DNA from 2 places in the Streptomyces sp. DS1-CR2 genome. Region 2 is predicted to be linked to the other one. Evidence: riboswitches for the same ligand, from Rfam matches in the RefSeq annotation. Region 2 holds a riboswitch; the other holds the start of a gene.

Region 1 (15,161 bases), 3.3 Mb from region 2:
CGTCTCGGCCCAGCAGCGCGACAAGACCGAGTCGTACGTGGCGTCGGCCCTCGCCGAGGGTGCCGTCCTGCGCAGCGGCGGCAAGCGGCCCGAGCCCAGTGAAGTACGGCCCGCCGACGGGTACTTCTACGAGCCCACCGTCCTCGACCAGTGCCACCGCGAGATGCGCGTCGTCCGCGAGGAGGTCTTCGGACCCGTTCTGACGGTCGAGACGTTCCGCACCGAGGACGAGGCCGTCGCGCTCGCCAACGACACCGAGTACGGGCTCGCGGGCGCCGTCTGGACCGCCGACGCGGGGCGCGCGCGGCGCGTCGCCGGACGCCTTCGCCACGGCACGATCTGGATCAACGACTTCCACCCCTACCTCCCGCAGGCGGAGTGGGGCGGCTTCGGCAAGAGCGGGATCGGCCGCGAGCTGGGCCCCGCCGGGCTCGCCGAGTACCGCGAGACCAAGCACGTCTACCAGAACCTGGCGCCGAAGCCCGTGCGCTGGTTCGCGGGCTGACCACCCACCGCTCGCACCGGGCTGACCACCCGTTTCTTCCGCGCTGGGCCGGCCAACCGCACTTCGCACCGCCCATTACGCGCAGAACCTTGGAGTTGACGTATGCCTGAGAAGTCCGTGAACACGTACGACTACGTCGTCGTCGGCGGCGGCACCGCCGGGTCCGTCATAGCGTCCCGGCTGACCCAGAACCCCGACGTCACCGTCGCCGTCATCGAGGGCGGCCCGAGCGACATCGACCGCGACGACGTCCTGACCCTGCGCCGCTGGCTCGGCCTCCTCGGCGGCGACCTCGACTACGGCTACACCACCACCGAGCAGCCGCGCGGCAACTCGCACATCCTGCACAGCCGCGCCAAGGTGCTCGGCGGCTGCTCGTCGCACAACACGCTCATCTCGTTCAAGCCGCTGCCCGGCGACTGGGACGAGTGGGCGGCGGCGGGCGCCGAGGGCTGGGACCACAAGGCGATGGACCCGTACTTCGGCAAGCTGCGCAACAACATCGTGGCGGTCGACGAGAAGGACCGGAACGCGATCGCCCGCGACTTCGTCGACGCCGCGCAGACCGCCACGGGTGTGCCGCGCGTGGACGGCTTCAACAAGGCGCCGTTCAAGGACGGCGTCGGCTTCTTCGATCTCGCGTACCACCCGGAGAACAACAAGCGCTCCAGCGCCTCCGTCGCCTATCTGCACCCGCACATGGAGGCCGGTGACCGGCCCAACCTGACGCTCCTCCTTGAGACGTGGGCGTACCGGCTCGAGATGGACGGCACGCGGGCGCGCGGTGTCCACGTACGGACGAAGGACGGCGAGGAGCTGCTCGTCGAGGCGCGGCACGAGGTCGTCGTGTGCGCCGGCGCGGTCGACACGCCCCGGCTGCTCATGCACTCCGGCATCGGGCCGAAGGCCGACCTGGAGAAGCTCGGGATTCCGGTCCTGCACGACCTGCCGGGCGTCGGCGAGAACCTGCTCGACCACCCCGAGTCCGTGATCGTGTGGGAGACGGACGGACCGATCCCCGACAACTCCGCCATGGACAGCGACGCGGGCCTCTTCGTGCAGCGCGATCCGGAGGCGAGCGGGCCGGACCTGATGTTCCACTTCTACCAAATCCCGTTCACCGACAACCCGGAGCGCCTCGGCTACGTCAGGCCGGAGCACGGGGTCTCGATGACGCCGAACATCCCCAAGCCGCGCAGCCGCGGCCGCCTCTACCTGACCAGCGCGGACCCGGCTGAGAAGCCCGCCCTCGACTTCCGCTACTTCACGGACGAGGACGACTACGACGGCCGGACGCTGGTCGACGGAATCAGGATCGCTCGGGAGATCGCGAAGACCGAGCCGCTCGCCGGCTGGCTCAAGCGCGAGGTGTGCCCCGGCCCCGACGTCGTGGGCGACGAGGAGCTCGGCGAGTACGCGCGTAAGGTCGCGCACACCGTCTACCACCCCGCCGGGACCTGTCGCATGGGCGCCAGGAATGATGAACTCGCCGTGGTGGACCCGGAGTTGAGGATCCGGGGCCTGGAAGCGATCCGCATTGCCGACGCGTCCGTCTTCCCGACGATGCCGGCGGTGAACCCGATGATCGGGGTGCTCATGGTCGGGGAGAAGTGTGCCGAGCTGTTGGGTGGTGATGCGTGATGAGTACGAACACGATGTCGAACGCTGAGGTGGCGGACGCGCAGGCGGGTTCGCCGGTGTTCTCCGTGAACAGCCTGTGGAAGGTCTTCGGGCCGAAGGCCGACCGGGTGCCGGGCGACGCGGAGCTGGCCGGCCTGAGCGCCGCCGAGCTGCGCGCCCGCACCGGGTGCACCGCCGCCGTGCGCGACGTCAGCTTCGATGTGCGCAAGGGCGAGGTCTTCGTCGTCATGGGCCTCTCCGGCTCCGGCAAGTCCACCCTCGTACGCTGCCTGACCCGGCTCATCGAGCCGACCGCCGGACGGCTTTCCATCGACGGCGAGGACGTCCTCGGCATGGACAAGGGGCGCCTGCGCGAACTGCGTCGGCACCGCGCCGCCATGGTCTTCCAGCACTTCGGGCTCCTTCCGCACCGCACCGTGCTCGACAACGTCGCGTACGGCCTGGAGATCCAGGGCGTGGGCCGCGCCGAGCGGCGCGCCAGGGCGGCGGAGGTCGTCGCGAAGGTCGGCCTCGACGGCCTTGAGCAGCGGCGGCCCGGGCAGCTGTCCGGCGGTCAGCAGCAGCGTGTCGGGCTCGCGCGCGCCCTCGCGGTCGATCCCGAAGTGCTGCTGTTCGACGAGCCGTTCAGCGCCCTCGACCCGCTGATCCGCCGCGACATGCAGGAGGAGGTCATCCGGCTCCACCGCGAGGAGGGCCGGACCATGGTCTTCATCACGCACGACCTCAACGAGGCGCTGCGGCTCGGCGACCGGATCGCGCTGATGCGCGACGGCCGGATCGTGCAGCTGGGCACGCCCGAGGAGATCGTGGGCTCGCCCGCCGACGACTACGTACGCGAGTTCGTGCGGGACGTGCCGCGCGAGCAGGTCATGACCGTGCGCCGCGCGATGCGGCCCGCCGACGCCGACGAGCAGGATCGTGGCCCCGCCATCGCGCCCGGCGCGACCGTGTCGGAGGCGATCGAGGCGGTCGCCAGGACCGGGTTCGCGGTGCGGGTCATGGACGAGGGGCGGTGCCTGGGGGTCGTGGACCATGCGCGGCTGCTGGGTGTGGTGGCGGGGACGGAGACGGGGGCCTCCGTAGACGGGGGTGTGGCCGGATCCGACTCGGGCGGCACCTCCGGTTCCGGTCCCGATGCGGCCGTGGCCGACGCGCCCGCGCCCGTCACGCCGCCGGGCGAGGAGGTCGCCTGATGGCTGCAGCCAGTACCGCCACCGCCCCCGCGGCGGACACCCCGCGCTTCGGCGCCCTTGTGCGCAACCGCGCCCTCGGCAAGCTTCTGCTGCTCGCCGTCGTCGCGGCCGTCCTCGTACCGATCGTGAACGCCAAGTGGGCGAGCGGCAGTTGGCCGCACGCGCTCACCGTCGACCTGACCGAACCACTGGGCAAGACCAGTGACTGGATCATCGACAACCGGGACAGCCACCCGCTGTTCCTCTACTTCTTCGGCCACATCAGCAACGCCGTCGTCCTGAGCGTGCGCGGCGCGTACCTGGTGCTCCTCGCGGCCGGCTGGGCCGGCGTCACCGCCGCGGCCGGGCTCATCGCCTGGCGCGTCGCGGGCCTGAAGCTCGCGGCGGCCGCCGTCGCCGCGTTCCTCGTGTGCGGCTCGTTCGGCATGTGGGTGCCGACCATGCAGACCCTCGCACTGATGATCGTCGCGGTTCTCGCCTCGGTCGTGCTCGGCATGGTCCTCGGACTCGCGGCCGGACTCTCCGACCGCACGTACCGTGCGCTGCGGCCCGTCCTCGACACGATGCAGGTCTTTCCCGCGTACGCGTATCTGCTGCCGGTCGTTCTCGTGTTCGGCATCGGCGTGCCCGCGGCCGTCCTCGCGACCGTCGTCTACGCCGCCCCGCCGATGGCCCGTCTGACGGCGCTCGGACTGCGCGGCGCGGACGGCGGCGTGATGGAGGCCGTCGCCTCGCTCGGCGCGACCGCGCGGCAGCGGCTCCTGACGGCCCGGATCCCGCTCGCCCGCAAGCAACTCCTCCTCGGGCTCAACCAGACGATCATGATGGCGCTCTCGATGGCCGTCATCGCGTCGGTGATCGGCGCGGGCGGCCTCGGCGACCGCGTGTACCAGGCACTGGCCTCCGTGGACGTCGGCGCGGCCCTCGCGGCCGGCATCCCGATCGTGCTGCTCGCCGTGATCCTGGACCGTACGACGGCCGCGGCGGGAGCGCGCCTCGGCGCCGCCGAACCCGACGGCCGCCGCCTGCACGGCCCCTACGGCTGGGTCGTCGCCGCCGTTCTCACGGTGGCCGTCGCCCTCGTGGCCCGCCTCGCGGACCGCATCGACTGGCCTGACACCTGGACCGTGAACATCGCGGACCCGGTCAACAACGCCGTCGACTGGATGACCGACCACCTCTACTCCGGTGTCCCCTACATCGGCGGAACCGCCGACTGGGCCGGGCACTTCACCACCTGGGTTCTCGACCCGATCCGCGACGGGCTGCAGTGGCTGCCCTGGTGGTCCGTCCTCCTCATCGTCGCCGCGCTGGCCTGGCTGATCGGCACCTGGCGCACCGCCGTGACGGCCGTGCTCGCCATGGCCGCCATCGGCGTCCTCGGTGTGTGGAAGCCGTCCCTCGACACGCTGTCGCAGGTGCTCGCGGCCGTCGCCGTGACCCTCGTCGTCGGCTTCGCCGTCGGGATCGCGGCCGCGCGCAGCGAGCGACTCGAACGCGTGCTCAGGCCCGTGCTCGACGTCTTCCAGACGATGCCGCAGTTCGTGTATCTGATCCCGGTGGTCGCGCTGTTCGGCGTCGGCCGTGCCCCCGCGGTCGCCGCCGCCGTCGTCTACGCGCTGCCGGCCGTCGTCCGCATCACGACGCAGGGGCTGCGCCACGTCGACGCGGCCGCCATGGAGTCGGCCCGGTCGATGGGCGCGACGAGCGGGCAGCAACTGCGCCAGGTCCAGCTGCCGCTGGCCCGGCCCGCGCTGCTCCTGGCCGTGAACCAGGGTGTCGTCCTCGTCCTCGCCGTCGTGATCATCGGCGGTCTGGTGGGCGGTGGCGCGCTCGGTTACGACGTCGTGTTCGGCCTCGCCCAGGGCGACCTGGCGACCGGGCTCGTCGCCGGCGCGGCGATCGTGTGTCTCGGCCTCATGCTCGACCGGGTCACCCAGCCGACCGAACGCCGCGCGAAGAAGGGAGCGTGATCGCGATGCGAGCACTTCGATCTTTCCGCCCGGTGCGGGCACGCAGGATGACCATGGGGCTCGCGGCCGCGGGCACCCTCCTGGTGGCGACCGGTTGCGGCGCCGCCGACATGACCAAGCAGTCCTCCCCGTACGCCAACGCCCAGGGCGCGAAGACGGTGACCCTGTCGGTCCAGTCCTGGGTCGGCGCGCAGTCCAACATCGCGGTGGCCCAGTACCTGCTCAAGCACGAGCTCGGTTACCGCGTCGACACCGTCCAGGTCGACGAGGTCCCCGCGTGGGACGCGCTCAGCCAGGGCCGCGTCGACGCGATCATGGAGGACTGGGGCCACCCCGACCAGGAGCAGCGGTACGTCAAGGACAAGAAGACGATCGTGAACGGCGGCGACCTCGGCGTCACCGGGCACATCGGCTGGTTCGTCCCCACGTACTTCGCCAAGCAGCACCCGGACGTCACGAACTGGAAGAACCTCAACAAGTACGCGTCCCAGCTGCGCACCGCCGAGAGCGGCGGCAAGGGCCAGCTCCTCGACGGCTCTCCGTCGTACGTCACCAACGACAAGGCGCTGGTCAACAACCTGAAGCTGAAGTACCAGGTCGTGTTCTCCGGTTCCGAGGCGGCTCAGATCACCCAGATCAAGCAGTTCGCCAAGGCCAAGAAGCCGTTCCTGACGTACTGGTACCAGCCGCAGTGGCTGTTCAAGAAGGTGCCGATGACGGAGGTGAAGCTGCCCGCGTACAAGGAGGGCTGCGACGCCGACCCGAAGAAGGTGGCCTGCGCCTATCCGAAGACGCCGCTGCAGAAGTACCTCAACGCGGACTTCTCGAAGAGCGGCGGCAAGGCGGCCGCCTTCCTGAAGAACTTCAAGTGGACGACCGAGGACCAGAACGAGGTCTCTCTGCTCATCGCCGATCAGAAGCTGTCGCCGGACGAGGCGGCGAAGAAGTGGATCGACGAGCACGAGTCGACTTGGCGGTCCTGGCTGCCGAAGTAGCCGTAGGGCTCCTCCCCGCGCGCGTGCCGGGTGCCTTTCCTGACGGGGGCACCCGGCACGCCTGTGCGCGGGCTTCTACGGGTGGGGGCATGGGCGGCACGTCACCACTGCGGTCCGCCGGGCACGATCCGGCGGCTCACCATGAGCCGGTTCCAGCTGTTGATGACGGTGATCACGCCGAGGAGATGGGCGAGCTCGGCCTCGCCGAAGTGCTTGGCCGCCGCCTCGTACGTCTCGTCCGGTACGAAGCCGTCGGTGAGGACGGTGACGGCTTCGGTCAGCGCGAGCGCCGCCTGCTCGCGCTCGGTGAAGTGCTCGGGGGCCTCCGCCCAGGCATTGAGCAGCGCGATCCTTCCCCAAGCTCTCGACCTCGCTCGAGCAGGGGATACCCCAACTGCACTCTCGCCGTTCTTCTCGACGGCGAGGTCCACGTGCATGTCCAGGCAGAACGCGCACTCGTTGATCTGCGAGGCCCGAATCATCACCAGCTCGGCGAGAACGGGGTCGCCGAGCCCCTTCTTCGCGGCGGCGCCGAGCGCGATCATCGCGTCGCGCACACCCATGTCCAAGTGCGTCGTACGGGCTGTCACTTGAAGTCGCCCGCGGTGTAGTGCCCGGGCGCCATCCGCGTCGACACACCGAACCGGTTCCACGCGTTGATCACCGTGATCGCGGCGATCAGCTGCGTCAGCTCCTTCTCGTCGTACAGCTTCGCCGCCTTCTCGTACGTCTCGTCCGGCACGAACCCGTCGGTGAGCACGGTGATCGCCTCGGTCAGCTCGATCGCCGCGATCTCCCTCGGCGTGTAGAAGTGCTGCGACTCCTCCCAAGCGGCCAGCTGGATGATCCGCTCGACGCTCTCGCCCGCGGCGAGCGCGTCCTTGGAGTGCATGTCGAGGCAGAACGCGCAGTGGTTGAGCTGCGAAGCACGGATCTTGACCAGCTCCAGCGTCACCGGGTCGACGCCCTTACGGGCCTCCGCGTCGAGCCGGATCAGGGCCTTGTAGACCTCCGGAGCGTGCTTGGCCCAGGTCAGCCGGGGCGCGTGCTCGTGGACGTACTCCTTGGTGGTCCGGCCGGCGTCGGTGGCCGGGCCGGTGCTGTCGGTGGTGTTCTCATTCGTCGTCATGACATTGACCCTACGAACGGAGTAGCCCACGGGTATGGTCCATTTCCATGGTGAAATCCTGGGCCACTTCGCCCTCCGGCCAGGCGCTCGGTATCGATCTGCACGTCGAGCCGACCGGCTCCGGCCTGCGCAAAGGCCTGACCGACGCGCTCCGTGACGCCGTACGCGGCGGACGCCTCGCCCCAGGCGTCCGCCTCCCTTCGTCCCGCACACTCGCCGCCGATCTGGGCATCGCCCGCAACACGGTCGCCGACGCCTACGCCGACCTCGTCGCCGAGGGCTGGCTCACCGCGCGCCAGGGCTCGGGGACGTGCGTCGCACAGCGGCCGGTCGAGGCGCCCCGGCCGGCCTCGACCCGGCGCCGACGCGCTCCTGCCGGACTCCACCACGACCTGCAACCCGGCACCCCCGACCTCTCCTCGTTCCCGCGCGCCGAATGGCTCAAGGCCTCGCGCCGCGCCCTCAACGCCGCCCCGAACGACGCCCTCGGCTACGGCGATGCCCGCGGCCGCATCGAACTGCGCACCGCTCTCGCCGGCTACCTCGCCCGCGCCCGCGGCGTCCACGCCGACCCGGACCGCATCGTGATCTGCTCCGGCTTCGTCCACGGCCTGATGCTGCTCGGCGAGGTGCTGCGCAACAGGGGTGTGCGCGACGTGGCCGTGGAGACATACGGGCTCGACGTCCACTGGGGCATCCTGACGCGGTCAGGCCTGCGCACCCATCCCCTTCCCCTCGATCAACTCGGCACCTGCACAGATGAGTTGGCGACCGGCGAACCGGATGTGGGCGCCGTCCTCCTGACCCCCGCCCATCAGTTCCCGGTGGGCGGGGCCCTGCACCCCGACCGCCGGACCGCTGTTGTCGACTGGGCTCGCCGCACCGGCGGACTGATCCTGGAGGACGACTACGACGGCGAGTTCCGCTATGACCGTCAGCCCGTCGGCGCCCTCCAGGGCCTCGACCCCGACCGCGTCGTCTACTTCGGCACGGCCAGCAAATCCCTCGCACCCGGTCTGCGCCTCGGCTGGCTGGTGCTGCCGCCCTCCGTCACTGGGGAGGTGATCGAGGCGAAGGGCGTCGTCGACTGGTCATGCGGCGTCCTCGACCAGCTGACCCTCGCGGAGTTCATCGACTCGGGCGCCTACGACCGCCATGTCCGCGGCGCCCGCCTGCGCTACCGCCGCCGCCGCGATCAGCTCGTCGCCGCCCTCGCCGAACGCGCCCCCGACGTCCGCGTCACCGGAATCGCCGCCGGACTGCACGCCGTCCTCCAACTCCCGCCCGGCACCGAACAGTCCGTGGTCCGCGCCGCCGCCTGGCAGCGCCTCGGAGTTGCCGGCCTCTCCAGGTTCCGTCACGAAGCGGCCCCCGCCGCACCACGCCTGGACGCCCTGGTGGTCGGCTACGGAACCCCACCGGACCACGCCTGGACCAGCGCGCTCGAGGCGTTGTGCCGGGTGCTGCCTTAGGGGCGGGCATCAGGCAGTGGACGGCCCGGGTTGCGCGTCTCGGGTTGCGCGTCTCGGGTTGCGCGGCCCGGGTTCGGGTCGGGCGGCCAAGGGGGGCGGGTCGGGGCGGGGGCAGCTCAGGATCCGGTCGGGTCGGGTCAGAACAGGTTCGGGTCGGGTGGGATTCGGGTCAGACCCGGGCCGGCGCGGGCGCGTCCCCCACCGGCGCCTCCCCGAAGCGCGCCAGCGCCAGCGCCCCCGCCACGGCCACCACGAACCCGAGAGCCGCCAGCCAGGCCAGCCCCTCGCGCGTGCGATCCCCGAGCCAGATCACCCCGACGAGCGCCGGCCCCACCGTCTCGCCCACGACCATCCCCGCAGTGGCCGTGGTCACCGACCCCCTCTGCAACGCCGAGGTCAGCAACAGAAACGCCGCACCCCCACCGAGCAGCAGCGCATACGTCGCCGGATTGCTCAGCAACGCGCCGGGCGACACATCGTCGATGAGCCGCACCGACACCTCCACCACCCCGAACCCGAACCCCGAACCGAGCCCCAGCGCGAGCGCCCGCCCCTTCCCAGGAAGCTGCCCGGCCACCGCCCCGATCAACAACACGCCCAGCGCTGTCCCCAACATCGCGTACCGCAACGCGTCCGAACCGGCCTTGTCTCCCTCCGTCCCCGACGCCAGCCCCAACATCGCAAGCCCCGCCACCACTACTCCGACGGCGCCCCACTCAACACCGCTCAACCGCACATCCAGCAGCCGCGAGGCAACTACCGCCGTCACCGCCAGACTCGCGGCGAGCGCCGCGCCGACGGCATAGATCGGAATGGACCGCAGCGCCGCGACCTGCAACACGAACCCGAGGAGGTCGAGTCCCAGCCCGGCGACATAACGCCACTGCCGCAGCGCCCGCAGCAACAATGCGGCGTCGACGCCGGACCCCGACCCCGGCTCCGCGGCCCGCGCGGCCATCGCCTGCAACACGGAAGCCGTACCGAAACAGACCGCAGCCCCGAGCGCGCAAACCATTCCAAGAAGCACAAAGCGACTGTAGAGGGTGCCCCGCACCAGCCGGTCCGCGGGCGGCCCACCCTCCGGGGGCGCTCCCGTGAACGGCCGGACCACGAGCCGGCGGCCCCTGCCAGAGGCGCACCACCGTCAGACCGTCAGGACCGCCCGAAGCTGGTCGAGCCCCCAGTCCAGGTCCTCCTTGCTGATGACCAGAGGGGGAGCGAGCCGGATCGTGCTCCCATGGGTGTCCTTGACCAGGACGCCCTTGTCCATCAACTTCTCCGAGATCTCCCTCCCCGTTCCGTACGACGGATCGATGTCGACCCCCGCCCACAGCCCGCGTCCCCGCACCTGCGTCACCTTGCCCGTGCCCACCAGTAGCCTGAGCTCCGCGTGCAGGTGCTCGCCCAGCTCCGCCGCCCGCTGCTGGAACTCCCCGGTGCGCAGCATCGCGATGACCTCGAGCGCCACCGCACAGGCCAGCGGGTTCCCGCCGAACGTCGACCCGTGCTCACCCGGCTTGAACACCCCCAGCACCTCGCTGCTGGACACCACCGCCGACACCGGCACGACCCCACCGCCGAGCGCCTTGCCCAGTACGTACATGTCGGGCACCACGCCCTCGTGCTCACAGGCGAATGTCCGCCCGGTCCGCCCGAGCCCCGACTGGATCTCGTCGGCGATGAACAGCACGTTCCGCTCGCGGGTCAACTCCCTTACCGCCGACAGGTATCCGGCCGGTGGTACGAGGACACCGGCCTCGCCCTGGATCGGTTCGAGCAGCACCGCGACGGTGTTCTCGGTGACAGCGCCGCGCAGTGCCGTCAGATCGCCGTACGGCACGATCTCGAAGCCCGGCGTATAGGGACCGAAGTCCGCGCGCGCCTCCAGGTCCGTGGAGAAGCTGACGATGGTCGTGGTGCGCCCGTGGAAGTTGTTGCCCGCCACGATGATCTTCGCCCTGCCGTCGAGCACCCCCTTGACCTGGTACCCCCACTTTCTCGCCGTCTTCACGGCGGTCTCCACTGCCTCCGCCCCTGTGTTCATCGGCAGCACCATGTCCATGCCGCACAGCTCCGCGAGCTGGGTGCAGAACTCGGCGAACCGGTCGTGGTAGAAGGCGCGGGACGTCAGCGTCACCCGCTCCATCTGCGCCTTGGCGGCCTCGATGAGCCGCCGGTTCCCATGGCCGAAGTTGAGAGCCGAGTAGCCCGCGAGCATGTCGAGGTACCGGCGCCCCTCGACATCCGTCATCCACGCCCCCTCCGCCGTGGCGACCACAACGGGCAGCGGATGGTAGTTGTGCGCACTGTGCGCTTCGGACGCGGTGATGAAGGTTTCCGTTACGGCATTCGGAGGAGTCACAGCAGTCACGGGATCTCCGTTCTTACGGCTCTTATGACGCGAAGACGTGGGCCTGTGGCCCCTTCCTATCGTCGCTCGCATCGTGGACCGGGACACCTCGCCTCCCGGCGCGCCCGGTAGGGTGGCCCGCAGGGCCGTGACTGGCGCGCTGGGATGGGACCGACCATCGGGGAGCGGCCTGTGAACTGTGTGCCGTGCGCCTGGGCCGACCCGTGAACCTCCCGCTCTCGACTTCGCTCGGGCAGTGGAGGTCCCATCCGTCCGGAGGTCCGTCATGTCAGAGCCCACCCTCTCCACCGAATCCGTAGCGTTCCGCAGCGCCCTCGACGTGATCCGCGCGGTCGAGCCCCGCGTGGCAGACGCCATCGGCCAGGAAATCGCCGACCAGCGCGAGATGCTCAAGCTGATCGCCAGCGAGAACTACGCCTCCCCGGCAACCCTCCTCGCGATGGGCAACTGGTTCAGCGACAAGTACGCCGAGGGCACCGTCGGCCGCCGTTTCTACGCCGGCTGCCGCAACGTCGACACCGTCGAGGCCCTCGCCGCCGAACACGCCCGCGAGCTCTTCGGCGCCCGCCATGCCTATGTCCAGCCGCACTCCGGTATCGACGCCAACCTCGTCGCCTTCTGGGCCGTCCTCGCCCAGCGCGTCGAGGCCCCCGCCCTGGAACTGGCCGGCGTCCGCAACGTGAACGACCTCTCCGACGCCGACTGGGCCGAGCTCCGTCAGGCCTTCGGCAACCAGCGCATGCTCGGCATGTCCCTCGACGCCGGTGGCCACCTCACCCACGGCTTCCGCCCCAACATCTCCGGCAAGATGTTCGACCAGCGCAGCTATGGCACCGACCCGCAGACCGGCCTCGTCGACTACGAAGCCCTGCGCGCCACCGCCCGCGACTTCAAGCCGCTGATCATCATCGCCGGCTACTCCGCGTACCCCCGCCTCGTGAACTTCCGCATCATGCGCGAGATCGCCGACGAGGTCGGGGCGACCCTCATGGTCGACATGGCGCACTTCGCGGGCCTCGTCGCCGGCAAGGTCCTCACCGGCGACTTCGACCCGGTGCCGCACGCCCAGATCGTCACCACCACGACGCACAAGTCGCTGCGCGGCCCGCGCGGCGGCATGGTGCTCTGTGACGACTCGCTCGCCGACCAGGTCGACCGCGGCTGCCCGATGGTCCTCGGAGGTCCGCTGCCCCACGTCATGGCCGCCAAGGCCGTGGCCCTGGCCGAGGCCCGCCGCCCCGAGTTCCGCGACTACGCCCAGTCCGTCGTCGACAACGCCCGCGCCCTCGCAGAGGGCCTGACCCGCCGCGGCGCCACCCTCGTCACGGGCGGCACGGACAACCACCTCAACCTCATCGATGTCGCCACCTCCTACGGGGTCACCGGCCGCCAGGCCGAGAACGCGCTCCTCGACTCCGGCATCGTCACCAACCGCAACTCCATCCCCTCCGACCCCAACGGGGCCTGGTACACGTCCGGCATCCGCATCGGCACCCCCGCTCTGACCACCCGCGGCCTGGGCATCGCAGAGATGGACGAGGTCGCCGGCCTCATCGACCGCGTGCTCACCGCCGCCGAACCGGGCACCACCAGCAAGGGTGCGCCTTCCAAGGCCCAGCACATCCTGGACGAGAAGGTCTCCGACGAGGTCTCCACGCGAGCGTCCGACCTGCTGAGCGGCTTCCCGCTCTACCCGGAAGTCGACCTCACCTGATCGCTTGACCTCCTAACCCTGCTAACCCTGTGATCTCCTGACCGGCCCGTCACCAGCCGCACCCACGGGCCGGTCAGTGCGTACTCGCAGCCGTGAGAGCTGAAGGGCGACTCTCAGGAGTCGACCAGCTGCTGCCGTGGTCCGGTGTCCGGCGGGGTCTCGCCCGTCCCGCGACGACGCGGCAGCCTGCCGGCCTGCGGCCGCAGTACCAGAGCCAGCGCGGCACCCGCCGCCAGCCCCGGTATCGCCCACCACCAGTCCGTCCCCTCGCCCGCCCGGGCTGCTGAGGCCCGCGCGCCTGTGGACTGCCCAGCATCGCGACTGTCGGCTGCCGGAGCCGGAGCTTTACCGAGCGCTTCCTTCGACCGGTCGGGCGACTGCCACGGTGCCGGGAAAATCGGGCTCCCGCCCTTTTGGGACCGCTTGCCCATGACTCCGAGGTCCTTCAGCAGCGCGCGCAGCTCCGCCGGCTTCTGCGCCTTGTGCCAGTACCCGTTGTAGGAGTCCGGCACGTGCGTCGCTGTGTGTATCCAGACGTCCTTCGTGCCCGGCGAGTCCGGATAGACCCGGTCGACCCGCCACGGCAGCACGTCGTGCACCAGCCAGGTGACATTGAGCTGACGTCCCGCGCCTATACCCAAGCCGGGAGGCTCCTCCCGTCGGCCCAGGTCCGGCTCGCCCAGGAGGCTTTCCAGCGGCCCGTACTTCTGGTCACTGAAGTAGAGCGACGCGCTCTGGCCGCTCTCGGGCGACACCACCAGAACGCTCGTCGGTCCGCCGGCCGACGCCCCTGACGCGCTCAGCAGCATCGCGGCGAGTGCCGCCGTCAGTGCCACCGTCAGCGCGGCCAGCCTTCGTAGTGTTCGCATGCGTTCCCCGTTCCCCCAGCTGGTCCCGGCGCGGCCCGCCCGTGCCGATTCACTTCTGGTACACCGCTCGACCTGACCGGGTTCCCAACTTTGGCGCGTGAGTTCTCTGGTGTGCGGGAGCCCGCCGGCTCAGCCCGCGGACATCAGCGGACGGCGTCCGGCTTCCGTGTCGACCGTGCGATCTCCATCGCCCGCTGCTGGGAGTCGATTCCCTCCAGGCGGAGGGTCACCTGCTGCCGACGGGTCCACAGGAGCGTCGGGCCCGCGGTGCGTTCCGAGCGGGTCCACCGGTCGCCATTGCCGTCGAGCATCCAGAAACTGAGCAGATGGGGCTGGGCAAACCACAGCCCCGTATCCGGGCCGAGGTCGACCCAGCGCGGCTGCATACGCACCGATTTCGTGTACCCGATGTCGAGCTGGGCCGGGTACTCGTCGAGTCGGATCGTGTGCCCGTCCTCGCGCCAGCACAGCGTGATCAAGAATCGCGATTTCGGTTCCCGCGTCACCGTGACGGCGTCCGGCATCCCCAGCTCGTCCGGCACCAGGGGTTCGAATCCGGCTTCTCGTCGGGCCTCACCCAGCGAGAGCGACGTACCGCACCCGGGGACATGAGCACCGGACGACGGCAGGGCCGAGGGGTCGTACCGGACCTCCACCCCGCCGAAGCCGAACCAGTCGGCGACCGCGGCCCGCACCGGAGGCGTGAGCACGAGCACGGTCAGCACTCCGCACATCCCCGCAGTGAGCATCCGCCACCGCTTCCGTATCCAGCGGCGCGCCAGTCGCACCCGGGCAGGGGCCGCCCCCGGCTCGGCCACCGGCGCCGGAACCGACTCGGCGAGTATCTGCGCCAGTACCCGCTCGGCCATCGACTCGCCGCCTGGGCCCAGACCGTCCAGGGACCTGCCCAGCGCCCGCAGCTCATCCGGCAGCCCACGACCCGCGCGGGGCCCGGGCTCCTTGCCGGGGCCGTGGCTCCCGTCGTCCTCGTGGCGCGGCTCACTCATGCTCATCACCTCCCTCCCGCGGGTCCAGCTCGGCCGGAAGAATCCGCTTCAGCTTCCGCAGCGCGCGGCTGAGCCTCGACTTCACTGTGCCGCGCGGCCAGCCGAGCGCCTCGGCCGTCTCCGCTTCGTCCATCTCCAGCAGATACCGGTACGTGACGACCAGCCGATGCTCCTCGCTCAGCTCCTCGAGCGCGGCGAGCAATGCCGTCCGTCGCTCGTCGTGGACGGCCGCGACCGCCGGATCCGTGGTCTCCGGTATCAGCGGCTCGGCCTCTATCAACGTCGCTTCCCG
Region 2 (15,161 bases):
GGCGTCGAACCGCAGAGCGAGTCGGTCTGGCGTCAGGCCGACCGGCACGGTGTGCCGCGCATCGCCTTCGTGAACAAGCTCGACCGTGCCGGTGCCGACCTCGACACGGCGGTCGAGTCGATGCGCCGGCGCCTCGACACGGTACCGATGGTGGTCCAGCTGCCGGTCGGCCGCGAGGACGCGTTCACCGGAGTCGTCGACCTGATCCGCATGCGCCTTCTCGTGTGGCGAGAGGGCGGCGACACGTACGAGGAGGGGCCGGTACAGGCAGAGCTGCTCGAGGAGGCGCGGCGGCGCAGACGGCTCCTTGAGGAAACGGTGGCCCAGCTCCATCCCGGCGCGCTGGAAGAGTTCTGTGACGGATCGGCCCTGTCCGCAGGGACGATGACCACGGCGCTGCGTGATCTGACACGCAACGGTGAGGGCGTCGTCGTGCTGTGCGGATCGGCGTACCGCCACCGCGGTGTCGAGCCACTCCTGGACGCCGTCGTCGCCTACCTGCCGTCACCGCTCGACGTGCCCGCGGTCCGCGGTGCCGTCGGCGACGACGAGCAGGAGCGTGTCTGCGATCCGGCGGCGCCGCTGGCCGCGCTGGTCTTCAAGGTGCAGGCGACCCCTCGTGGGCGTCTGACCTATCTGCGGGTGTACTCGGGAACGGTGCACAGAGGAGAGGCGGTGTGGGATGCGGGCGCACGGCGTACGGAGCGGATCGGCCGGATCCTGCGCGTCCAGGCAGACCGGCACACCGAGGTCGAGCACGCGGTGGCCGGTGACATCGTCGCGGTGGCCGGCGTGAAGGCCGCCCGCAGCGGCGCCACCCTGTGCGCGCCCGGCGCGCCTGTCGTCCTCGAACCGCCCACGGTGGCCGAACCGGTCGTCTCCGTGGCGGTCGAGGCACGCAGGAACGCCGACAGCGCCCGGCTGGTGTCCGCGCTGGCACGACTCGTGGAGGAGGACCCCTCGCTCGTGGTCAGGACCGACCGCGAGAGCGGCCAGACGGTGCTGTCGGGCATGGGTGAACTGCATCTGGAGGTGGCGGTCGAGAAGATCCGCCGGGCCCACGGCCTGGAGGTCGGCGTCGGCAGGCCGCAGGTGGCCTACCGGGAGACGGTCTCGCGCGGGGTGTCCGGACTGGTGTACCGGCACGTCAAACAGGAGGGAGGAGCGGGCCAGTTCGCGCACGTCGTCATTGATGTGCAGCCTCTGCCGGTGACGCAGGACGGTACGGGCGACGGCGCGGCGGAGTTCGAGTTCCGGTCGGTCGTCACCGGCGGACGGCTGCCGCGGGACTACGTGCAGGCCGTGGAGGCCGGATGCAGGGACGCCCTGAGCGAGGGCCCCCTCGGCGGCCACCGCGTCACCGGGGTACGGGTCACGCTCACCGACGGGTCCACGCACCCCAAGGACTCCTCCCCGATGGCGTTCCGCACGGCCGGCCGCTTCGCGCTCAGGGCGGCCTTCCGGGCCAGCGCCATGGCCCTCCTCGAACCGGTGGCCGAGGTCACGGCCACCGTGGCCGAGGACGCCGTGGGCGGGGTGCTCGGGGACCTGGCCGCGCGCCGCGGCCAGATCTCCGCCTCCGCGATGCGCGCCGGCACCGCGGTCGTCACGGCGACGGTGCCGCTGGCCGAACTGTTCGGCTACGCGTCCCAGTTGCGCGGCCGGACCCAGGGCCGGGGCACGTTCACCAGCCGGGCGACCGGCTACGCCCCGGTGCCGGATACGGTGACCGACCAGGTGGTTTCGCGGTAGCCACGAGAGCGCAGGCCCCGTCCGTCCGAGGACGGGCGGGGCTGTCCGGCCGTTGCGCGGGCCGAAGTCGAGCCCTTGTGCTGACGGGCCGGACTCGACTCCCAGGGCGTGGCGCCGACGGCCTCCCCGGCTGCGTACCTTCGCCCTGTGCAGCTCATCGAGATATCCGATCTACTCGTGGACCGCGACCCCGGCACGCGCCTCGCCGCCGCGGGTGACCGCAGCGTCACCCGTATCGCAGCCGGGCTGGCGTGCGACGACGACGGGAACCTCGATCCGCTCGCCGTGGACCGCCGGCTCGTCGCCGTCCACACCGAACTCCAGCGGCTCAGCGACGAACTGCGCCTCGGCGACCGCATCGCCGAACTCCTGCGTCCGCTGCTCGCCGTGATCCGCACAGCCGGGCGGACCGACGGTCCGCTGCGGGGTGTCGGGCTGCACGAACTGCACCCCGAGAGCTACGGCTACGACGGCGTGACCCAGTTCGACTTCTATCGCCAGGACGGCGCCCGGCGATAGACAAGAACGCTCGCTCTCACGTGTCGAACTCGCCGTGCCAGGCCCGGTCGAGGAGATAGGTGGGCAGATACGGCGACTTGCTGTCGACCGGGAACTCCGAGTCGAAGGCGAGGCGGTGAAGGTCCACCGCACCGACTCTACGAAGACGTGCGGGAGCCGGTGACAGTCGGGCCCGTGCGTGCGGACCTGGTCGAGCTCGTGTAGGCGAACCGGGGCAGGAAGAACTGTGTGACGGGGCCGACGGCCAGGGCGTACAGCACGGTGCCGAGCCCCACGCCGCCGCCGAGCAACCACCCCGCGGCGAGCACGGCGATCTCGATGAACGTGCGGACCACGCGGATGGTACGCCCGGTCAGGGCGGACGCTCCGGTCATCAGCCCGTCCCGGGGCCCCGGACCGAACCGTGCGCCTACGTAGACGGCGACGGACAGGGCGTTGGCGAATATCCCGGCGAGGAGGAGCCCGACGCGTTCGGGAAGTGGCAGGCCCTCGGGGACGAGCGCGAGCCCGAGGTCGGACGAGAAGGCGATGACGACGATGTTGGCGGCGGTCCCGAAGGTCGGCCGCTGCCGCAGGGGGATCCACAGCAGCAGGACGGACACACCCACGACGGCGGTGAGTGTGCCGAAGCTCAGCGAAGTGTGCTTCTCCAGCCCCTCGTTGAGGACGCTCCAAGGGCTCAGCCCCAGCGCGGAGCGCACCATGACGGCCATGCTGAATCCGTACAGGGCGAGGCCGATGAACAACTGTGGCAAGCGGCGGAGCGGGCGTTCCCTGAAGCGTACGTAGGTGAGTGGGGGAGTGGTGCGGGTGCCGCCACCGGGCTTGCGGGGTGCGGTCGCCGGGTTCCCGCCGCGTCCGGGAGGCGGGGGCGTTGCGCCGGTGTCGTCGCTCTGGGGTGCCGCCTTCTCGGGGTGGTCCGTCATACCCGTGTCGTGCCGCATGTGTGTCTGTCTCCGCCCTGGGTGTCGTATGCCTTCAAGGCCATTGCGGCAACTCTGTAGAGTCATTGGCCCGCATGACATGGCCAATCTGGGGAGAATGGTTTGACTGACGCGAACGCCTTCCTGCCCGTGGACAGGGTGGGCCGCGCGGACCGGACGCTGGGCAGCCGTCAGCTCGCCGCGATGCTTCCTGACACCTCGGGCACGAGACCCGCCTACCGCCACCTCGCGCAGGCGATCAGCGCGCTCATCCTCGACGGACGCATCGCGCTGCATGTCAAACTCCCCGCCGAGCGCGAACTGGCCGCAGCCCTCGCCACCAGCAGGACCACGGTCACCGCCGTGTACGACCTGCTGCGCGAGAGCGGCTACGCGCACAGCCGCCAGGGATCGGGCACGTGGACCGCCCTGCCCGAAGGCCGCACCCCCAGTGGCATCACGCGCCTGCTCGGCACCCCGGACACCGCGATCGACCTGGCCAGAGCCTCGCCCGGGCTGCCCCGGCAGACACTCGTCGATGCCCTCGCGCACATCACCCCACAACTGGCCGAGCAGGCGCACACCCCCGGCTACCACCCGTACGGCCTGCCCGACCTGCGCGCCGCCATCGCCGAGCGCTACACCCGACGCGGTCTCGCCACCCTGCCCGAACAGATCCTTGTGACGTCCGGCGCGCAGCACGCGCTGACACTCGTCCTGGGGCTCCTGAGCAGCCCCGGCGACCGGGTCATGGTCGAGAACCCGTCCTACCCCAACGCCCTTGACGCCCTACGTCGAGCCCGGCTGCGTACCGTGTCCGTCCCCGTGACCGACACCGGCTGGGACATCGAGATCACCGAATCGACCCTTCGCCAGGTCGTGCCCCAACTGGCCTACCTGATCCCCGACTTCCACAATCCGACCGGGTGCCTCATGCCCGAGCAGGAGCGGGCGCGCATCCTGCGCGCGGCGGAGCGCTCCGGGACATGGCTGGTCATCGACGAGACGCTGGCCGACCTCGCGCTCGACGTTCCCGCCCCGCCTCCCTTCGCCTCCCACGCCGCGAAGGGCGGCACCGGCCAGATCATCGCCATCGGCTCGATGAGCAAGACCCACTGGGGCGGCCTGCGCATCGGCTGGCTGCGCGCACCCGCACGGCTCGTCACCGAACTCGCGGGCCAGCGCGTGGCCACCGACATGGGCGGATCGGTCGTCGACCAACTCCTGGCCCTCGCCCTCCTGGACCGGTCGGACGAGCTTCTGCCGCCCCGTCTTGAGCAACTACGGCTACAACGCGCGGCGTTGGCCGACGCGCTGGGCGAGCACATGCCGCACTGGACCTGGCAACTGCCGCCCGGCGGGCTGTCGTTCTGGGTCGACCTGGGCGAACCGGTCGCCTCCGCGCTGTCCGAGCGGGCCCTCGGCAACGGCGTTCGGATCGAGAGCGGCACATACTTCGCCACCGACCCCGGCATCTTCGAGCAGCGGATGCGCATCCCGTACACGACCTCGGCGGACACTCTGCGCGAGGCCGTCCACCGCATGGCGACCGCGCTCGCCGCCGGCCTCCCATCGGCATCAGCCGCGCGCAGACCGCACTGGGTGGTCTGAGCGCCAGCGCCCGAAGGAGATCACTCGATGCCGTCCCCTCAGGCGAGGGGGCGGCCGAGGTCCGCGCCGAGCTGGTGGTACGCGGCGGTGACCGTCTGCGCCAGGAGGACGGCGATGGTCATGGGGCCCACCCCGCCGGGAACGGGAGTGATCAGGCGGGCCCGCTCGGCCGCGGTGTCGAAGTCCACGTCGCCGACGTTGCCCGCGTTGTAGCCGGCGTCGATGACGACCGCGCCGGGCTTGATGTCCTCGCCGCGGATGAGCCGGGGCCGGCCCACCGCCGCCACCACGATGTCCGCCTCCCGCACGAACGCGCTCAGGTCGGCAGTCCGCGAGTGGCAGTACGTCACCGTGGCGTCCCGGGCGAGCAGCAGCATCCCGGCCGGCTTGCCGAGAATCGCGCTCCGTCCCACGACGACTGCGTGCCGGCCCGCGAGATCGACGTCGTACTCGTCGAGGAGCCGCATGATCCCGCCGGGTGTGCAGGAGACGAACCCGGGCAGCCCGAAGGCCATCGCGCCGAACGAGCTCATGGTGACGCCGTCGACGTCCTTCTCCGGAGCGATGGCCTCGAAGGCCGCGCGTTCGTCGATGTGCGGGCCCACGGGGTGCTGGAGCAGGATTCCGTGCACCGACGCGTCCTGTGACAGTTCGCGCAGGGTGGCGACCAGCTCCGCGGTCGTCGTGGTGGCGGGGAGCTGGACGCGCCGCGACTCGATACCGGCCTTGGCGCAGCGGGCCTGCTTCATACGGACGTACGTGACGGAGGCGGGATCCTCGCCCACCAGCACGGTCGCGAGGCAGGGGGCTGAGCCCGTTCGCCTCACCAGCTCCGCCGCCTTGCCCGCGGACTCCTCGACGAGGCGCCGGGCGGGGCCGGTGCCGTCCATGAGGTGGGTTGTCTGTGTCGGGGACATGGTCGCCTCCCAGGCGTCATTGACGACTCGCCCAGGCGCACGGCATACATCGACCCTTTGGTCAGGCCGCTCCCCGGTGGTTCTCCACCTCAGCGCCAGTCACGGCCCGTGTGCCACTGTAACGGCTTCGGCCAGCCGCGCGAGAGCCGCGGCCTCCTCGCTGCCGTCCTCGGCGCTGAACGCATGCACGACCAGGCCCGTCTCGCCGGGAGCTGCCGGTACGTGCAGCGTCTCGAAGTCCAGCGCGCCTGCGCGCGGCGGGGCACGATCTCGGCGCCCGCGATCCTCCTATTTGAACGCGTTCAAATATCTGCGCTAAGGTGATGCCGACACGATGAGGGGGCTCCATGAAGATCGTGATACCCGGCGGCACCGGGCAGGTAGGGACGATCCTGAAGCGTGAACTGGCCGCAGCGGGACACGAAGTCGTCGTCCTCACGCGGCGGCCCGTGCACGACGGCGAAGTCCGGTGGGACGGCGAGACCCTGGGCCCGTGGGCCGAGGTCGTCGACGGCAGCGACGTCGTGATCAACCTCGCCGGACGCAGCGTGAATTGCCGCTACACACAGGCCAACCTCCGGGCCATGATGGATTCGCGCGTGCGGTCCGCCGAGGTCGTCGGCGAGGCCGTCTCCGCCGCCGCGCGACCTCCGAGGGCGTGGCTGCAGATGAGTACGGCCACCGTCTACGCCCACAGCTTCGCCGCACCGAACGACGAGACAACCGGCGTACTCGGCGGCGACGAGGCCGGCGTACCGGGCTACTGGGGGTACAGCGTCGAGATCGCCAAGGCGTGGGAGCGGGCGCAGGAGCGGGCCGACACCCCGCACACCCGCAAGGTCGCCCTGCGCGCCGCGATGGTCATGAGCCCCGATCGCGGCGGCGTCTTCGACGTCCTCCTGCGCCTGGCCAGGCTCGGCCTCGGCGGTCCGGTCGCGGGCGGTGGCCAGTACGTGTCCTGGATCTACGACCGTGACTTCGCCCGAGCGGTCCGGTTCCTGATCGAACGCGACGACCTGGACGGGCCCGTGAACCTCGCCGCCCCCGAGCCGCTCCCGCAGCGTGACTTCATGCGTGCGCTACGCGCGGCCTGGGGCGTTCCGGTGGGTCTTCCCGCGACGAAGTGGATGGCCGAACTCGGCGCGTTCGCCCTCCGCTCGGACACCGAACTCCTGCTGAAGAGCCGCCGCGTGGTCCCGGGCCGGCTACTCGGCGCGGGCTTCTCCTTCGGCCACGCCGCCTGGCCCGATGCCGCCGCCAACCTCGCCCGACGTGTACGCGGTGGGCGTGACGTCACACGGGCCATGGCGGACGGGCTCGTGTGAGGCGGGGCGTCTCCGTCGGGCGACCTGCGTCGTCACCAGGGGAGCGGGCCCTCCGCGGCGACGTACGTGCCGGTCGGGCCGTCGGGGCCCAGCTGGGCCATGCGCACGATGATCTCGGCGCCCTCCTCGACGGTCTGGGTACCGGTGTGGGCGTTCAGGTCCGTCGCGGTGTAGCCGGGCTCGACGGCGTTGATCCGCATGCCGGGGAACGCCTTCGCGTACTGCACGGTGATCATGTTCACCGCCGTCTTCGACGCCGGGTAGGCGACTCCGGGGTACGCGTGGGTCGGCGTACCCGCGTCGGTGACCCGGGTCAGCGAGGCCAGGCCGCTGCTCAGGTTGACCACGACCGGCGCGTCGGACTTCTGCAGCAGGGGCAGGAACGCGTGGGTGACACGTACGACGCCGAAGACGTTCGTCTCGAAGGTCGACCGCATCTCATCGGCGGTCACGTCCGCGGCGCCGATCACGCCGCCGTCCGGGGTCCGGCCCTCGATGCCGGCGTTGTTGATCAGCACGTCCAGGCCGCTGTCAGCCTCGATCGCCTTCGCGGCGGCGTTTACGGACGCGTCGTCCGTGACATCGAGCTGGACCCAGCGGGCGCCGAGCTGCTCGGCGGCGCGGCGGCCGCGCTCGGCGTCGCGGCTGCCCACGTAGACGGTGTGGCCTGCGGCGATGAGTCGACGGGCGGTCTCGAATCCGAGACCCTTGTTGGCTCCGGTGATGAGTGTTTTCGTCATGTCACCAGCGTGCGGCCCCGCACTGCGATCAGCCAGGAGTCCCGTCTTCCTGGGACTGGCGGTACCAGGCGGGTGCCGGGCGGCTCCCAGGCGCGGTCCCGGCGTCCCACGCCCGGCCCCAGGTGTGGTCCCGGGCGTGGTCTCATCGAGTGACGCCTCGACCTCAGCTTTAGGGTGAGGGTTCGGTGATCCTGGGGGTGCGCCTCGTGCGGGGTGCGGCCCGTGTCACCGGCCGCCGAACGTCCTCCGGTAGGCCTCTGGCGGCAGGCCCGTGACGCGGGTGAAGTGTCGCCGGAGCGTGGCGGAGGTCCCCATACCCGTCCGTGCCGCGATCCGCTCGACGGTGTCGTCGCTCGACTCCAGCAGCTCCTGCGCCTCCCGCACGCGCTGGCTCAGCAGCCACCTCAGGGGTGCCGTCCCCGTGACGGCGTGGAAGTGCCGCACCAGGTTGCGGCTGCTCATGCCCGCCTGGCGGGCCATGTCCTCGACGGTGAGCGGCTGGTCGATCCGGGCCAGCACCCAGGGGAGCAGATCGGCGAGCGGGTGGTCGCGCCCGTGCGTCACCGGCGCCGGGATGAACTGCGCCTGGCCGCCGTCCCGATGGGGCGGCGTCACGAGGTGCCGCGCCAGGGCGTTGGCGACCGTCGCCCCGTGGTCCGTGCGCACGATGTGGAGACACAGGTCCATCCCGGCCGCTTTACCGGCGGACGTGAGGACGCTGCCCTCGTCGGTGAACAGCACCTCGGCGTCGACCCTGACACCCGGGTACCGCGCCGCGAGCCTTTCCGTGTGCGCCCAGTGAGTGGTGGCGCGGCGGCCGTCGAGGAGTCCGGCCGCGGCCAGGACGAAGGCGCCGGTGCACAGCGAGGCGATCCGGGCGCCTGCCGCGTGGGCGGTGCGCAGCGCGTCGAGCAGTTCCTGCGGAGGCTCCTGCTCGACGTCGCGCCAGGCCGGGACGATCACCGTCTGCGCATCGGCGACGGCCTCGAGTCCGTGGGTGGTGTCGGCCCGGAGCCAGTCGCCGACGCGGGACCCGGCGGGTCCGCAGGTGGTGAACGAGTACCAAGGCGCGGCCAGGTCGGAATGGTCGGAGCCGAAGACTTCGAGCGCCCCCGCGGCCTCGAAGAGCATCGTGCCTTCGGGAAGCGCCATCGCAACCGAATGCGCAGCGGAACGTGCAACGGAAGGCGCACTGGTAGGCATGTCTGAAACTGTACGCCCCTCGTCATTCCTGCCACTGGCTGGGCGGGCATCGCGCCAGGATCATTGCTGTCGCACCGCACACCACCGCCCTTCGGACACTGGAGCCAACGATGAGCAACACCCTCTCGGGACCCGCCGCGCACCACACCGCCGGGTCGCTCGACGGGCGGCCGGTCGTCGTCTTCGGCGCCTACGGACACACCGGCCGTTTCGTCGTGGCGGAGCTGCTGAGACGGGGAGCGACGCCGGTGCTCGTCGGACGGGACACGGGCAAGCTCGACGCGGTGCGCGACCTCGCTCCCGGCGCGCCCGTGCGTCAGGCGCTCCCCGACGACGCGGCCTCCCTCGACCGGGCCCTCGAAGGAGCGGCGGCGGTCATCAACGCCGCCGGACCGTTCCTCGACACGGCCCGCCCCCTGGTGGAAGCGGCCCTCCGCGCGGGCATCCCCTACCTGGACGTCGGGGCCGAACAGGCCGTCACCGCCGACCTGTTCGACACCTATGGCGACCGCGCAAGGGAGGCCGGGATCGCCGTCGTTCCGTCCCTGGCGTTCTACGGCGGGCTGGGTGACCTCCTCGCCACCGCCGCTCTCGGCGACTGGCCGGACGCGGACGAGATCACGCTCGCGTACGGCCTCGACAGCTGGCACCCGACGCAGGGCACCCGCCGCACCGGCGAGAGTAACGCCGGACGCCATCTCACCTACACCGCAGGCAAGTTGAGCCCCTTCTCGTATGCGCAGGAAGTCTCCCCGTGGACCTTCCCGGAACCGCTCGGCAAGCAGGACACCCTCGTGTTCGCGACGGCCGACCAGGTCACGCTCCCGCGCCACGTACGCACCCCCGAGGTGCGCGCGGTGATGAACCTCGCGCCGCTGCGCGACATCCGCGCGGAGGACACCCCCGAGCCCCTACCCGCCGACGCCGACGGCCGCTCCGCGCAGTCCTTCCTCGTGGAGGCCGTGGTGACCCGCGGCGACGCGACGCGCCGCGCGGTGGCGGGAGGCCGTGACATCTACGCCGTCACGGCGCCGCTCGTCGTGGAGGCCCTCGCGCGCATTCTCCAAGGTGACCGCGTGGTGACCGGCGTGGTCGCGGTCGGCGAAGCGTTCGACGCCCAGAGCTTCCTGCACGCACTCACGCCCGAGCACCTGACGCGCCTCGAGCTGCCGACCGAGCGGAGCTGAGCCCGGAGTTCCGCGCGGGATGGCGTGCCAGGAGCGGGGTGGGAGTACCGTGAGGCTCCTGCGGGCAAGTGTCTCCGGAGTGCGCATCGCCCCAACTAGACGTGTATATACGGGTGTTGACCGTCCGTCGAGTGGTTGGCTTTCGGCCAAGACGGGACCCGTTGAGGTCCGGTCCACTCATGGGTGCAGCGCGCGTCCGCCCGGCCGGATCCGCTGTCGAGCGACCGGCAACCCTGGCCCGGCCGCATCGAACCGGCCATCCCTGCCTGACAGTCGTAATGATCTTGGGTAGGTTCCTCAGGGCTCTCGCCCGCGGGGCGCGTCATCCTCCGGCCCCAAGATCCCGACCAGGCAGGAGCCACTTCATGGGACCGCAACCCGTCGCAATCGACCCGGCCGGTGCCGACGTCCACGCCGAGGCCGCGCGGCTGCGCGCCTCGGGCCCGGCGACGCTCGTCCAGCTCCCCGACGGCCCCGAGGCATGGGCCATTACCAGCCACAGCCTGCTCAAGGACCTGCTGACCGACCCACGTGTGTCCAAGGACCCCAACCTGCACTGGCCCGCGTGGCAGCGCGGCGAGTACCACGAGTCCTGGCTGGCCACCTGGGTCGGCGTGAACAACATGTTCACCGCGTACGGGAGCGACCACCGACGGCTGCGCAAGCTCATCGCACCGGCGTTCACGGCCCGCCGCACCGACGCCATGCTGCCCGCGGTCGAGCGCATCACCGCCGCCCTCCTGGACGAACTCGCCACGGCGCCGCGGGGATCCGTGGTCGACCTCCGCGAGGGCTTCACGCACCGGCTGCCGATGCAGGTCATCTGCGAGCTGTTCGGTATCCCCGAGGGCGACACCCGCGCCGAACTGGCCCGGCTTTCCGAGATCATCATGACCTCCGTCGACCCGCAGGAGGCGGGCGCCGCGTTCGTCGAAATCCAGGCGCTGCTGAAGGGGCTGGCCGCGCTGAAGCGCGAGGAACCTGCGTCGGACCTGACCAGTGTGCTGGTCGCCGCGCGGGACGAGGAGGGTCAGCGGATGACCGAGCAGGAGCTGATAGACACGCTCCTGCTCGTCCTCGTCGCCGGCCACGAGACCACGGTCAACCTCATCGGCAACGCCGTTCACGCCCTGCTCACGCACCCGGAGCAGCTCGAAATGGTCCGTGCGGGCAAGCTCGCCTGGAACGACGTGATCGAGGAGACCCTCCGCTGGGCCCCCAGCGTGGTCAACCTTCCGCTCCGGTTCGCCGTCGAGGACGTCGAGATCCCGGACGGGCCCACCATCCGCAAGGGCGAGCCGATTCTGGCGTCGTTCGCGGCCGCCGGGCGCGATCCGCGGCAGCACGGGGACACCGCCGACCAGTACGACGCACGCCGCCCGAGCGCCGAACACCTCAGCTTCGGCCACGGAGTCCACCGCTGCCTGGGCGCACCTCTGGCCCGTATGGAAGCCGCGATCGCCCTCCCGGCCCTCTTCGACCGCTTCCCCGACCTGGAACTCGCCCTGCCCGCCGAGTCGTTGGAACCGGCCGGCGGCTTCATCGTGGGAGGCCTGAAGGCGATTCCCATGAGGCTGACGAAGGACTGACCCCGGGGCCTCGGATGCGCGCGGCGGCCGGAGCTCCGCAGGCTCAGCCGGCCACCGCGCGCACCGGGACCGAGGACCAGCCGCGCAGCGTGTTGTGCACGAACGGGGTCTTTGGACCGGCGGGTTCCAGGCGTGTGGGCCAGGGCGCGCAGCAGGTCCGCCGACGGCCGGCTCGTGGACCGCGCCGACCGGGGCTTCGCGCCGATCCGTCGCCGCTCGGATGTGTGTCCTGGGAAAGATCCTTCGCCGATGGCGTGGCCAGGAGGGGACGCGGTCGTTGGTCAGCGCATGAACGACCCGCGCAAAAGCATTCCTGCGCCCCGACCGCGTCACGGTACCCCGTTGGGCACGGGCGGGGCCGCCTCGCCGACGCCCATTTACGACGCGCTCGTGCATCAATGGCGCGCCCTGCACCGCGAGGTCCCGCGCCCGCCCACCACACGGCAGGGCTGGGTGCGCGTAGATCCGCAGGACCTGTTCCGCCGTGGTTGAGCCAATCCCACAAGAACCATTGCACAAGAGTTCTTGTGTAAGTAGGGTCGCCCGTATGGCCCCTCCGATCACTGATTCTCGGGTGCTGGCCGCGATGGCCCACCCGGTCCGTCGCCGCCTGCTCGACCTGCTCAAGCTCGACGGCCCTTCCACTGCCAGCGCACTGTCGCAGGCGACGGGCGAAGCCGTCGGCAATGTGAGTCACCACCTCAAGGCGCTGGCCGCCGCGGGGCTGATCGAGGAGGCTCCCGAACTCGCCCGCGACCGCCGGGAACGGTGGTGGCGGCGCACCACGCCGAAGCTCCTGTGGTCCTCCGTCGACTTCGCCGACGACGCGGCGGGGGAGGCCGTCGCGCAGGCCGCCGAGTCCCTCAACCTCGAGCGGCAGATCAACCAGGTGCGCCGCTGGGCCGATCAGCCCCGGTCCGAGCAGCAGCGCTGGCCGCTCGGCCCCTTTGCCGCCGAGGTGTGGCTGCGGATGACCGATGCCGAACTCGCCCAGTTCAAGGACGAGATCGTGGAAGTCATGGACAGGTGGGCCGACCGGGAACTTCCCGACGACGGCCAGGAACGGGAAAAGGTCTTCACCTTCGCCCGTGCCGTACCGGGTCACCCGTAAGCCGCATCCGCAAGGCGCATCCGCAAGCCGGACCCGTAAGGCGCTTCCGCGTACAGCGCATACAGCGCCCGCGACCCGTGCCACCGCAACAGCACACGCAGTCAGTCACGCTCACGAAAGCAGGAGCCATGTCTGTTTGGTTCATCACCGGCGCCTCGCGCGGCCTGGGAGCGGAGATCGCGCGGGAGGCGCTGGCGCGAGGGCATGAGGTCGTCGCCACCGCGCGCGACGCCGAGGCTGTGCGCCGCGCCTTCCCGGACCCGTCCGACGCCCTGCTCGCCGTCGACCTGGACGTCACCGAGGAGGCGACGATACGCACCGCGGTCGATGCCGCGCTCGCGCGCTTCGGCCGCATCGACGTCCTGGTCAACAACGCGGGGCGCGGCCTCCTCGGGGCGGTGGAAGAGGTCTCGGACGCGGCCGTACGCGACGCGTTCGACATCAACGTCTTCGGGGTGCTCGCCACCCTGCGGGCCGTGCTGCCCACGCTCCGGGAACAGCGTTCGGGCCACGTGATCAACATCGGCTCGGTCGGCGGTTTCGCCACCGCTCCCGGCGTCGGCCTGTACGGCGCGACGAAGTTCGCTGTCGAAGCCGTCACCGAGGCCCTCCACGGCGAACTCGCCCCCTTGGGCGTCCACGTCACCGTCGTCGAACCCGGCGGCTTCCGCACCGACTTCCTCGACGCGTCGAGTCTCTACACCGAACCCCACGTGATCGACGACTACGCGCCCACTGCCGGCGCCACCCGCAAGGCCCTCGCGGACGTCAACCACCGCCAGCCCGGAGACCCCGCCAAAGCGGCAGCCGCCGTCGTCGGCCTGGCCGAGACCCCCGAACCCCCGCTCCGCCTCCTGCTCGGCGCCGACGCCGTGGCCCGCGTCGAGGCCAAACTCGACCTCGTCACCCGCGAACTCGACCGGAACCGGGCCCTGGCCATGTCGACGGACCTGGCGTGACATAGGGCGCCCAGGACCCGTTCACCCGCGCCCGGAGAATCCCGGACGGCGTATCTCAGGGCGCCGGGCGACGATCTTGTGCGTACGGTCGGCGATGGGCGCCCTGACAGGACGGCGCACCCGGGCGGCCTCGCGGACCACTTCGCACGTACCGCGAGGCCGCCCATCACCGCCTCCGGCAGGGGAGGGACGCTCGCCAGCAGGTCCCCGATGAGCAGGACTTGCGCCACCCCAGCAGGCTCGTACGCACCCCACGCCACGCCGTCTGCGCTCACGTCTAGGCCACCCTCCGCGCGGAGACCGACGGAAACGCACCCCCCGACTCGGTCCTGCGCGTGCTGACCGAGGCGCAGCGCCTCGCGCCGGCCGTCCGCGAACTGGCCTGGGGCGGCGCTGCCGTGACAGCGACGCCTCGCCGGACCGGATCACTGAGTGTCCGCCTCGCTGCCCACCTGGCGGAGTCCGCCGCCGAGCTCCTCACCGACCCCGGCATCGCCAGGGTCAGGCAGCGCGAGGCCGAGGACTGCGTGCTGCTGTTCCTGCCTCCCCACCCTCGCCGCCGCTGGTGCTCGGCCGCCCACTGTGGCAACCGCGCGCGTGGCTGCTCCTACCAGCGCCACAAATCGTCCACGGCCAACGGATGGGCGGGGCTGGGGAGTTGGGTGCCGGACCCTCGTACCCGAGTGTGTCCATCCGTTCGCGAGGCGTGGTTCCGATCAACCCCTGAGTCTGTGAAACTTGAAGAGTCACGCTCGACGTGGCAGCCCCCGCCGTCCCATCCCCGTGACGGCGGGGGTGCTACGCCGTCACATCGCGGCGAGCGGCGTCGGCGCGTTCACAGACCGAGATCGCTGAGGCCCGGGTGGTCGTCGGGGCGGCGCCCGAGCGGCCAGCGATAGGTGCGCTCGGACTCCTCGATCGGCAGGTCGTTGATGCTCGCGTGGCGGGTGCGCATCAGGCCGTCGTCGTCGAACTCCCAGTTCTCGTTGCCGTACGAACGGAACCAGTGGCCGGAGTCGTCATGCCATTCGTAGGCGAAGCGGACCGCGATGCGGTGGCCGTCGAAGGCCCACAGCTCCTTGATGAGCCGGTAGTCCAGCTCCCGGTTCCACTTGCGCGACAGGAACTCGACGATCGCGTCCCGGCCGGTGATGAACTCCGCGCGATTGCGCCAGCGTGAGTCCTCGCTGTAGGCCAGGGCGACCTTCTGCGGGGAGCGGCTGTTCCAGCCGTCCTCGGCGAGGCGAACCTTCTCGATCGCAGTCTCGCGGGTGAAGGGAGGGAGAGGTGGGCGTGTGGACATGTTGCCTGCCTTCGCATGGTCA

Evidence for each region. Region 2 has a riboswitch for ZMP and ZTP ahead of ACY0PA_RS40450 (bifunctional 5,10-methylenetetrahydrofolate dehydrogenase/5,10-methenyltetrahydrofolate cyclohydrolase). Riboswitches for the same ligand answer to the same signal wherever they lie in the genome.
Region 1: it holds a riboswitch for ZMP and ZTP, as region 2 does, so the genes downstream of both, ACY0PA_RS25885 (glycine hydroxymethyltransferase) here and ACY0PA_RS40450 (bifunctional 5,10-methylenetetrahydrofolate dehydrogenase/5,10-methenyltetrahydrofolate cyclohydrolase) in region 2, are expected to answer to the same signal.

Annotation. Positions count from the first base shown of each region.
Region 1 covers NZ_CM147085.1:5,374,965-5,390,125, forward strand. The annotation lists gene ACY0PA_RS25835 (aldehyde dehydrogenase family protein) at 1-505, shown strand, start outside; gene ACY0PA_RS25840 (GMC family oxidoreductase) at 608-2,146, shown strand; gene ACY0PA_RS25845 (quaternary amine ABC transporter ATP-binding protein) at 2,146-3,339, shown strand; gene ACY0PA_RS25850 (ABC transporter permease) at 3,339-5,312, shown strand; gene ACY0PA_RS25855 (ABC transporter substrate-binding protein) at 5,366-6,307, shown strand; gene ACY0PA_RS25860 (carboxymuconolactone decarboxylase family protein) at 6,409-6,897, opposite strand; gene ACY0PA_RS25865 (carboxymuconolactone decarboxylase family protein) at 6,894-7,436, opposite strand; gene pdxR (MocR-like pyridoxine biosynthesis transcription factor PdxR) at 7,484-8,908, shown strand; gene ACY0PA_RS25875 (DMT family protein) at 9,078-9,923, opposite strand; gene rocD (ornithine--oxo-acid transaminase) at 10,053-11,351, opposite strand; ZMP/ZTP riboswitch at 11,397-11,483, shown strand; gene ACY0PA_RS25885 (glycine hydroxymethyltransferase) at 11,545-12,993, shown strand; gene ACY0PA_RS25890 (hypothetical protein) at 13,107-13,862, opposite strand; gene ACY0PA_RS25895 (hypothetical protein) at 14,006-14,869, opposite strand; gene ACY0PA_RS25900 (RNA polymerase sigma factor) at 14,862-15,161, opposite strand, start outside.
Region 2 covers NZ_CM147085.1:8,646,507-8,661,667, forward strand. The annotation lists gene fusA (elongation factor G) at 1-1,752, shown strand, start outside; gene ACY0PA_RS40435 (hypothetical protein) at 1,900-2,271, shown strand; gene yczE (membrane protein YczE) at 2,409-3,215, opposite strand; gene yczR (MocR-like transcription factor YczR) at 3,318-4,805, shown strand; gene ACY0PA_RS40450 (bifunctional 5,10-methylenetetrahydrofolate dehydrogenase/5,10-methenyltetrahydrofolate cyclohydrolase) at 4,844-5,722, opposite strand; ZMP/ZTP riboswitch at 5,745-5,835, opposite strand; gene ACY0PA_RS40455 (DUF1731 domain-containing protein) at 6,070-7,047, shown strand; gene ACY0PA_RS40460 (SDR family NAD(P)-dependent oxidoreductase) at 7,080-7,787, opposite strand; gene ACY0PA_RS40465 (helix-turn-helix domain-containing protein) at 8,013-8,939, opposite strand; gene ACY0PA_RS40470 (saccharopine dehydrogenase family protein) at 9,101-10,177, shown strand; gene ACY0PA_RS40475 (cytochrome P450 family protein) at 10,543-11,766, shown strand; gene ACY0PA_RS40480 (winged helix-turn-helix domain-containing protein) at 12,314-12,877, shown strand; gene ACY0PA_RS40485 (oxidoreductase) at 13,006-13,836, shown strand; gene ACY0PA_RS40490 (CGNR zinc finger domain-containing protein) at 14,235-14,735, shown strand; gene ACY0PA_RS40495 (nuclear transport factor 2 family protein) at 14,672-15,139, opposite strand.